One region of the Nonomuraea sp. NPDC049646 genome, then DNA from elsewhere that is predicted to be linked to it. Evidence: riboswitches for the same ligand, from Rfam matches in the RefSeq annotation. Region 1 holds a riboswitch; each other region holds the start of a gene.

Region 1 (3,265 bases):
CCGTGTCCGCGGGGGGCTGGGGGGCGCGGGTGGCGTGGGGGCGGTCGTCGGGGGTTGCGGGCTGGGGGTGGCGGGGGTCCTCGGTGTCGGGGTCGGCGTCCGCGTCGGGGCGGGCGTCCGGATCGTCCGGGTCGTCGGGGTGGCCCGGGGATTCGGGGGGCTGGTTGGTGCCGGACGGCTCCTGCGGCGCGCCGTCGCCGGGCCGGTCGCCGCCGCCGCCGTCCCTGATGGCCACACCGCCGCCGTGCGCCGCCGCGACCGCCGTGCCGGGCTCGTCGGCCCCTGCGGCGACCGCTCCGGCGGGCTCGTCCCCTTCCCGGGGCGGGTCGTTCCGCTCGCTCATCTGCCTCCCCTTCACGCGAGCTGCTGTCGTACGTACTCGCGCCACCGTGCCGCCAGCGTCTCGGCGGTGAGCCCCACGGAGGCGAGCGCCTGATCGACGCCGGCCACGCGGGCATCACGGTAGAGCCGTACCAGGGTCCCGTCACCGAACCGGTCTGCGAGGAAGCGACACGCCATCCAGGCCTCCTGGTACGCCCGCGCGAGCCGTCCGGGATCGGCGGCCGTGGGGGCGAAAGCCGCAGGTCCGGGCAACTCGCTCGGCAGCCGCCCGGCCCGTACGTCGGCGGCGAGTTCGGCGGCGGCCGTCCCGGCGGGGAGCCCGGCGTCGCGGTAGGCCACGTAGTCGGCGAACCCCTCGTACAGCCAGACGGGCAGCCGGTCGGTGCCCGCGGCGACGTGGGTGAGCTCATGGGTGAGGACGACGTCGCGTCCCGTGGGGGTGAGCCGGGCGAAGGAGCCGGGCACGACGATCACCCTGGCGCCGTCGGCCACCGCGGCCAGGCCGTCGAGCGGGCCCGTGCTCGCCAGGCGGGCCGCCTCGGCGTCGGAGTCGGGCACGACGACCAGCGCGCGTACCGGCCGGCCGAGCACCGCGGACACCCGCCGTCCTGCGAGGTCCGCGCGGCGGGCCAGATCGGCCAGCAGGCCGGGGTCGGCGCGGTGCCCCACGACCACGGACCGCGCGCCGCGGGCCACCTGACCGCCGTCGCTCCACAACCCGCGCGCCCCGGCGGGCAGGACGGCGGCGGGCGGCGCGTCGGCGACCACGAGAACCGCCGTCGCCAGCAGCAGGACCGAAAGGAGCCGGCGCGGACCGCGGAGGGACGGACGCACCTGCGAGGACACGGCCCGATGCTAGTAGGCCCACGCCCCTCCCTGCCCCTCCAAGAGACCGGCCCCCGCACGAGACCGGCCCCTTCACGAGACCGGCCCCTTCATGGGGCCGGGCATGCGACAGGCCCCGGCCCGGACCGGGGAGGGTCCGGGCGGGGCCCGTTGTCACGCGCCGGGACGCACCGCGCCGACGAACGACGACTTCCGCCATCCGCCCAGTTTGTCGATGCGCACCCGTTCGCCGGTCCGCGGCGAATGGACCATCTTGCCGTGGCCGACGTACATGCCGACGTGGCCCAGCCCGTTGAAGAACATCAGGTCGCCCGGCTTGAGATTGCGCCAGGAGACCTTGCGCTTGATGCGGGCGAACTGGCTGCTCGCCACGCGAGGGAGTCGCACCCCGGCCTTCTTCCAGGCGTACTGGACGAGTCCGGAGCAGTCGAACGCACCAGGGCCCGTGGCCCCGTACCGGTACGGGTCGCCGACCTGGTGCCTGGCGACGGCGACGGCCCTGCGGGCCTTCGACGTCTGCCGGGCGGCTCTGGCCGCCTTGGCCGACCTGACGGTCTTCGCCGACCTGGCCGACCTTGCGGTGGCCGCCTTGGCGGTGCTGGACACCGCGGTGAGCCTGGCGGCCGATTCGCTCACCGTCTGCGCCCCGGCCGGCACGGCATGGAGAACCGCACCTCCGGCCGTCACGGTCATCGTGAGTGCGACGCCCCTCAGGGCAAGACGGGACAGACGGGGGTTATGCAGGGAGGTAGACAGGATTTCTCCTTGTGTCTTCCACGAACGCCTACCGGGTTAGCTGACGGATTCGGGCCTGGAAGTCGCCCTACGGCGCGATAACGCGCCGATTCACCCCTGATCCCGGGGGATTACGGGATCTTTGGGTCCCCGGCTCCGTGCCTCCTGGCTGCACGGACTCGGCAGGTCGCCGCCCGATGGTTGTGCCTGAACGGGGATATCGGCGGCGACCGCTGGATTTTTATCTGGTCCGCATCGGGGTTCCGATGTCGATTCGCGGTGCGCATGGCTTGCTGACCGCGACGCCAGAAACTACGCCGAAGGTTCAAGATTTGGCAAAGGGAGACACGGCCTGTAAAGATCAGATAAAGGTGTAAGTAAAGGGTGAAACCCCTGTTGGAGCCGAGGGTTCCGTTACCGGTTTGTGACCCTTCTCACACTTCCCGGCACACCTGATTGTCAGGGCCCTTTCACCCCGTTTGTCCCGTTCGTCCCAACGGTCGCGAGCACGCCGAAGCGGCCCGCGATTCCGGTCGCGGACAGTCCCCGGTGGGGATTCAGGGGCGGATCGCTCCGACCAGGGGGCGGCCGTAGTCGGCGAGGCGGACGACCTTGACGACGTCGCCCGTCTGCGGCGCATGGACGATCTTGCCACCGCCCGCGTAGATGCTGACGTGCCCGAGCCCCTCGCTGAAGATGAGGTCCCCCGGCTGGAGGTCCTTGAGGTCCACCTTGCGGCTCGCGCCCCAGGCCCACTGCTGCCACGTCGTACGCGGCAGCGAGACTCCGGCGGCCCGCCAGGCGGCCTGCGTCAGCCCTGAGCAGTCGTAGCCGCGCGGGCCCGTGCCTCCGTAGATGTACGGCTTGCCCACCTGGGCGAAGGCGAAGCCCAGGACGGCGGCCGCGCTGCCCGAGGCCGGACCGGTGTACTTGATGCCGGTGCTGTTGGGGTTGCCCGGGTTGTAGGCCCCCAGCTTGTCCAGGAGCTTCTTCTGCTGGCCGACCAGCTTCAGCACCTCGGCCCGCTCCCGCTGGACGGCGTCCCGCTCCTTGTCGGCGTCGGCGAGCGCGGTCTCGGCGTTGTCGCGCTCGGCCTTGAGCCCCTTGTTCTCGCGGTCGAACGCGGCCAGCTTCTCCAGCCGCTCGCGCGAGAGCTGCCCGGCCATGGCCAGCCCGGCCAGCAGGTTCTCGGGGTCGTTGACGCCGACCATGCCGGGCAGCGAGGTGACGTCCCCGCCCAGCTTGTACGAGTCCACCGCCACCCTGATGATCTCGGCGCGGAGGTCGGCGACCGTCTGCAGCTTCTGCTTGTAGCGGTCGTTCAGCCTGGTGTAGGCGTCCT
Region 2 (3,265 bases), on a different contig from region 1:
CGGCACATGCTCAAGGTCATCGAGGAGAAACTGGAGCTCTGAGCGCCGTCCCACGGTTCACGGCGGGTCGGGACGGCGGGTCCGGCGGCGGGTCACGCGGCGGGGTCAGGTGGCGGGCTGCGGCCGGGCGGGCGCCGCCGAGCCGGTGTGGGCGGTGATCTCGGCGACGATCGCGGGCCAGAGGGCGCGGGGCAGGTCGTGGCCCATGCCCGGGTAGGTGACCAGGCGGGCGCCCGGGATGGCGGCGGCCGTGGCCCGCCCGCCGGCGAGCGGCACGAGCTGGTCGTCCTCGCCGTGGATGACCAGCGCGGGCACCGTCAGCCCGCCCAGCGCGGACGTGCGGTCGCCGGAGGCCATGATGGCGGCGAGCTGGCGGGCCGTGCCGGCCGGGTCGTGGCAGCGGTCGAAGGCGAGCCCGGCCAGCCTGGTGACGCGTTCGCGGTCCAGCTCCCAGCCGGGGGACCCGAGCACGGCCCAGGTCGTCAGCGCGCCGGCGACGACCCCCTCGCGGTCGGTCGCGGGCTTGGCGAAGAGCACCGCGGCGGCCGCCTCGGTCGGCGGGGCCGCCTGCGGGCTGGGCGTGGACATGATCGAGGTCAGGCTCAGCACGCGGGCGGGGTGCCGGATGGCCAGCGCCTGGGCGATCATCCCGCCCATCGAGGCGCCGACGACGTGCGCGGCGGGCAGGCCCAGGACGTCCATGAGCCCGGCGCTGTCGTCGGCCAGGTCGTCCAGCACGTACGGCGAGGGCGCGCCCCATGCGGGCACGCCCTCGTCGTGGAGATGGGTGGACAGGCCCGCGTCGCGGTTGTCGAACCTGACGACGTGGTGCCCCTGCTCGGCCAGGAGTTCGCAGAACTCGTCGTCCCAGTGGATGAGCTGGGCGCCGAGTCCCATGATGAGCAGGAGGGGCCTGCCCGCGGGGGAGCCGAAGCTCTCGTAGGCGATCTCGATGCCGTTGGCGGCTGCGCGCTGGATCACAGCGACCAGAATGTCATTCTGGTCGCGAGGCGTAAAGAGCGGTCTGTCCGCAGATCAGTCGTTGAGGAGCTTGCGCAGGCGCTCGCCGCCGAGCACCACGCCGCCGCCGGCCAGCACCAGCACGCCGGCCATCACGGTGCCGCCCATCGCGACGGTCTTACCGACCTGGCCGCCGGCCGAACCGGCCGCGTCCTCGGCGTTGTCGGCGGGCTCGTCGGCCAGCACCTTGGGGGGCTCGGCGGGGTTGGCGTCGAACCTGCTCCACGCGCCGCTGGAGAAGGCCACGGGGTAGTTCTTCTTGCCCTTGCCGTCGCCCCACTTGGTGATGACGTAGTCGATCTTGATGTGGCCCCGGCCGCCGTTGCCGTCCACGCCGAGCGTGTCGGGGTTGAAGGTGCCGCCGGTCAGCTCGGCGAAGGTCTTGGCGTCGAGGTCGAGCATGACGCCACGGCTGGAGGGCTCGCCGGGGCCGCGGTCGCCCACGAAGAACGGCATCTTCTTGCCGTTGTAGGTCACGTAGCCCTCGGTCATGAGGGGCCAGCTCGGGCTGGCGGCCAGGCCCTTCTGCATGGGCTTGCCGCTGGCGGGGAGGCCGGTGTCGCCGGCCCGGCCGGAGGAGTCGTCCCAGAAGTAGGAGGCCTTCGTGGAACCCTTGAGCAGGATCTTCTGGTCGTCGCCGGTGTCGGCGTGGGCGCCGGTGGCGGAGATCGTCAGCGCGCCCATGGCGGACACGGACAACAGGGCGAGAGAGCGCAGGCCAAATCGAGACATGAAGCAGTGAAGTCCTTCGCGAGGGGACAGGGGGAACGCGCGTGACTACGGTGCGTAACCGGGCAGAGCGCCGAAGAGGTGGTTACGCGGCGCGTGGGGGAAGTCAGGGAAGAGACCGCTCAGCAGGCGGTCGTCACTACACTGTCCGGGGGTACGACGAGGTGGTACATGCGTGAAGTCCTCTCCATCTCGCCTACCGGGTTAGCTGACGGGTTCGGGCGTGGAGATGCCCTACCGGCACGTGGCCGGATTCACCCCAATGAGATGGGTCCCCGGTTCCCGACGAGTCGGGATTCGGCGCCAGCTGTCGCCCCTCTCCTGGTAGGGACTACGCCACCAGCTGGTAATTGGTTAAGACCGTACCCAGAGATTCGGACAAATACAAACGAATCGTCATGAACCGGGTAAAGATCTACCTATCGCGGTAAAGAGAAAGGGGGCACGGCATGCCGTACCCCCTGCTAAAACGGGCCTTTCAGCCGCCGCTCTTGCGCCTGAAGGATCTTTTACTCGCTGCCGGACCGTGCGCCCCGTGGATCTTCGACGGGTCGACGCCCCTGCCACCCGCGGCCGAGTCGGCCTGCTGCCCGCGCTTGCGTTCCAACGCCTCGCGGAACTTGCGCTTCATCTCGTCCTCGGGAGTCTCGCTGACTTCCGGCTCCGGTGTTTCCGCCATGAGGACCTCCTGGTTCTGGGGACATCCACAGCTTCGCACGACGTCGCTTACGACGCGAAACCGGCCTCCACTCTGCTTTCCGCCGCGGGCGCCTGCTCCAGCCGCCTGCCGGGCATCATGACCAGCGCGACCAGGGCGATCACCGCGCCCGCCACGCCCAGCGACGGGATGACCACGGCCGCCGCCGAGGCGTGCGCGGCCGCGAGCCCGTGGACCGGCGCGTCCGTGGTGATGACCGACGTGTACGCGGTGCCGGCCAGCGCCAGCGCCACCGAGCCGCCGATCTGCCGGAAGAAGGTGAGGTTGGCCGAGGCCGTGCCGATGTACCGCGGCGCGACGGCCTGCTGCACGGCCACGGTCAGCCCCGACAGCATCGGCCCCATGCCGAGCCCGAGCAGCGCCATCCACCCGGCCAGCAGCAGGCCGTCGGTGCGCACGGTGAGGTTCAGGCACAGCAGGCTGCCGGCCGCCAGCAGGAACGGCGCCCCGACCAGCCACGGCTTGTACGTGCGCGTCCTGGACATCAGCGTGCCCATGAGCGCGCTGCCCGCCACCATGGCCAGCGTCATCGGGTAGATCCTCAGCCCGGACTCGGTGGCGCTGACGCCCAGCGCCTGCTGGAAGTAGCGCGGCAGGAACACCACGCCGGCGTACATGCAGAAGGCGGTGACGAAGGAGGTCGCGTTGACCAGCGTGTACGTGCGGTCCCGGAACAGGTGCATCGGCATGACCGGGTTCGCCGCCCGCAGTTCGACCAGCACGAACGCGGCCAGCAGGACCAGCGCCAGCAGGATCGGCCCGGCCACGGGCGGGGACGTCCAGGCGTTGCCGTCCAGG
Region 3 (3,265 bases), on a different contig from region 1:
GCGCGATGCCGGGCCACGTCGCGCCGCCGGATCGCGGCCAGGCCGAGCAGCAGGCAGGCGGCCATGGCCGTCCCGAACAGCAGGCGGAAGGCGGCCAGCAGCGTCCCGTCGCCGGCGGGCAGGTCGGAGAAGAGCGTCAGCCACAAGCCCGACAGCGCCGCGACCAGGCCGCACACCACCAGCACCCGCCCCGCCGCGCGGTGCCACCCCGGCCGCCGGGCCCGGAACCGGGCCTGGAACTGGAACGCGCCGAGGACGCAGAACACCAGGGACGCCGGGATGTGCAGCAACACCGGCGCCGGCATGGCGAAGAAGCGCGCGTTGTCCGCCGTGACGGGGGCGCCCGCGGCCAGTTCGGTCAGCCGGAGCGCGCCGGCGACCAGGGGGACGACGCTGAGCGCGAGCAGCCCGGCGGGTGCGATCCATCTCATGCCTGAGAGCGTGCCGCCCGCGCCCGCGCCCGGTCATCGCGCGGACGGCCGGTCCTGATTCGCACCATCGGCGGGAGGGCGGTCGTACTTTCGGCCATCGAGCCGTCGCCTTTCGACCGTTGAGCGTCCGCGCAGGTCGCGCCCACACTGGCGGCACATCGGCGGCAGCACAAGGGAGAAAAGCGATGAAGGCGTACGTCCTGCGCTCGTTCGGTTCGCCCGACCAGCTCGTCCTGACCGACGTCGAGCGGCCCGTGCCGCGCGACGACGAGGTGCTGGTCCGGGTGCGGGCCACGTCCGTGCAGCCCTACGACTGGCACTTCATGCGGGGAGAGCCGTACCTGGCCCGGGTCATGGGCGGCGGGGTCGGGCTGCGCCGGCCTCGCATCGCCGTCCTCGGGGCCGACGTGGCGGGGGAGGTGGAGGCGGCCGGGAAGGACGTCACGCTGTTCCGTCCCGGCGACGAGGTGTACGCGATGTCGCTCGGGGGCGGTTTCGGCGAGTACGTCTGCCTGCGGCAGGGCGAGGTGGCGGCCAAACCGGCGGGCCTGTCGTTCGAGCAGGCGGCGGCGGTGCCGATGGCGGCCAACACCGCGCTGATCGCGCTGCGCGACGAGGGACGCCTCCAGCCGGGCCAGAAAGTGCTGGTCAACGGCGCGTCCGGCGGCGTGGGCACGTTCGCCGTGCAGCTCGCCAAGGCGCTGGGGGCGCACGTCACGGGGGTGTGCAGCGGGCGGAACGCGGACCTGGTGCGCTCGCTCGGCGCGGACGACGTCATCGACCACACCAAGGAGGACTTCGCGGCGTCGGGGCGGCGCTTCGACCTGCTGCTCGACGTGGCGGGCGGACGCCGGCCGGCCGACTGCCGCCGCGTGCTGACCAGGAAGGGCACGTACGTGCTGGTCGGCGGGCCGGCCGGCCGCTGGGTGCAGCCGGCCGGCCACATGTTCGCCGCGCTCGCGTCGGGGCCCTTCGTCCCGCAGCGGATCGTCAGGGCGGACGTCGTCCGCTGCGGGAGCAACAGGGCGAACCTGCTGACGCTGACCGGGCTGATCGAGCGGGGCGCGGTCACCCCGGTCATCGACAGGACCTTCCCCTTCGGCGAGCTCCCGGCGGCCGTCCGCTACCAGGAGGAGGGGCACGCCCCGGGGAAGGTCGTCGTCACAGGGTCGCGGTGAGCATGGCGGGGGCGGGGGCCTTCTGGAGCTGCTTGTAGGCGGCCCAGCGCTTGACGCCCTTGGGGTCGGGGCGTACCGCGCCGACGAAGGCCTGCCTGCGCCATTGCGACAGGCGTTCCTCCTTCACCACGTCGCCGGTGTGGGGGGAGTGGACCATGTAGCCGGGCTTGGAGATCATGCCGACGTGGCCGAGGCCGCTGAAGAACACCAGGTCGCCTGGCTTGAGGTCCTTCCAGGAGATCTTCCTGGAGAAGGCGCCGTACTGCTCCGCGGCGGTTCTGGGGAGCTCGATGCCGGCGTCCTCGTAGGCCCGGAGCATGAGGCCCGAGCAGTCGTAGCCCCGTTCGCTGGCGCCGCCCCACACGTACGGGGTGCCGCGCTTGTCCATGGCGTATTCGAGGGCGACCTTCCAGGCCGGTTTCGGCACGTGCCGTTGCTGGACCTGTTTCACCTGGGGGCCGGTGAGGGTGACGGAGGGGGTGGGGGCGGCCGCAGCGGCGGGAGCCGCGGGGGCGGCGGGAGCGACGGGAGCCGCGGGGGCGGCAGGCGCGAGACCTGCGGCGCCCGCTGCCACCGCCACAAGGATGGCGATGCTAGACAGGGGACTGTCCTTCCACGTGGCCGGCCGGGTTAGCTGACGGGCTCGGGCCTGGAAGTAGCCCTACGGCGGTGCTCCTCGGGGGGAGGCGCGGCCGATTCGCCCCGGGGGGAAAGGTGGGTCCCCGGCTCCACGCAGCGGCTGCGTGGATTAGGCTCGTCGGACTCTAACGAAACGGTCAAAAGGTCGCAATCCCCCCAAAACGGATTGTCCGGTTGTTGAGATGATGTGTTCGTCAGCCGAGACGAGCCGGTAAGGTACCGCCCATGGAGTCGCGTAACATCCGCCTGGCCGTCATCCCCGGGGATGGCATCGGCGCCGAGGTCGTAGCCGAAGGGCTCAAGGTCCTGGAGGCCGTGGGCACGAAGATCGAGCCCACCCACTACGACCTGGGCGCAGCCCGCTACCACCGCACCGGCGAGACGCTGCCCGACGCGGTGCTCGAAGAGCTGCGCGGCTACGACGCGATCCTGCTCGGCGCCGTGGGCGACCCCAGCGTGCCGCCCGGCATCCTGGAGCGCGACCTGCTGCTCAGGCTCCGGTTCGAGTTCGACCACTACGTCAACCTGCGGCCGGTCAAGCTGTTCCCCGGCGTCGAGACCGCGCTGGCCGGCGCCACCGCCGAGCACATCGACATGGTCGTCGTCCGCGAGGGCACCGAGGGCCTCTACGCGGGCACCGGCGGCGTCATGCGCCGCGGCACGCCGCACGAGATCGCCACCCAGGAGTCGCTGAACACCGCCCACGGCGTCGAGCGCGTCGTGCGGTACGCCTTCCAGAAGGCTCAGTCGCGGCCCCGCAAGAAGCTCACGCTCGTCCACAAGACGAACGTGCTCACCTTCGCCGGCGACCTCTGGCAGCGCACGGTCAACCGCGTGGCCGCGGAGTTCCCCGACGTCACCACCGACTACAGCCACATCGACGCGGCCTCGATGTTCTTCGTCACCCAGCCCGAGCGCTTCGACGTGATCGTCACCGACAACCTGTTCGGCGACATCATCACCGACCTCGGCGCCGCGATCGCCGGCGGCATCGGCCTGGCGGCCAGCGGCAACATC

What was found. Region 1 has a riboswitch for cyclic di-AMP ahead of ACIBQ8_RS23275 (C40 family peptidase). Riboswitches for the same ligand answer to the same signal wherever they lie in the genome.
Region 2: another riboswitch for cyclic di-AMP. It lies ahead of ACIBQ8_RS45125 (hypothetical protein); the one in region 1 lies ahead of ACIBQ8_RS23275 (C40 family peptidase).
Region 3: another riboswitch for cyclic di-AMP. It lies ahead of ACIBQ8_RS47660 (C40 family peptidase); the one in region 1 lies ahead of ACIBQ8_RS23275 (C40 family peptidase).

What each region holds. Positions count from the first base shown of each region.
Region 1 is NZ_JBITLU010000007.1:427,298-430,562, forward strand. It holds gene ACIBQ8_RS23265 (M48 family metallopeptidase) at 1-343, opposite strand, end outside; gene ACIBQ8_RS23270 (hypothetical protein) at 355-1,188, opposite strand; gene ACIBQ8_RS23275 (C40 family peptidase) at 1,342-1,824, opposite strand; cyclic di-AMP (ydaO/yuaA leader) riboswitch at 1,955-2,118, opposite strand; gene ACIBQ8_RS23280 (NlpC/P60 family protein) at 2,481-3,265, opposite strand, start outside.
Region 2 is NZ_JBITLU010000023.1:105,342-108,606, reverse strand. It holds gene ACIBQ8_RS45135 (hypothetical protein) at 1-42, shown strand, start outside; gene ACIBQ8_RS45130 (alpha/beta fold hydrolase) at 106-981, opposite strand; gene ACIBQ8_RS45125 (hypothetical protein) at 1,036-1,752, opposite strand; cyclic di-AMP (ydaO/yuaA leader) riboswitch at 1,928-2,062, opposite strand; gene ACIBQ8_RS45120 (DUF5302 domain-containing protein) at 2,228-2,428, opposite strand; gene ACIBQ8_RS45115 (MDR family MFS transporter) at 2,476-3,265, opposite strand, start outside.
Region 3 is NZ_JBITLU010000028.1:18,115-21,379, forward strand. It holds gene ACIBQ8_RS47650 (DUF2306 domain-containing protein) at 1-431, opposite strand, end outside; gene ACIBQ8_RS47655 (NAD(P)-dependent alcohol dehydrogenase) at 617-1,609, shown strand; gene ACIBQ8_RS47660 (C40 family peptidase) at 1,593-2,183, opposite strand; cyclic di-AMP (ydaO/yuaA leader) riboswitch at 2,214-2,374, opposite strand; gene ACIBQ8_RS47665 (3-isopropylmalate dehydrogenase) at 2,474-3,265, shown strand, end outside.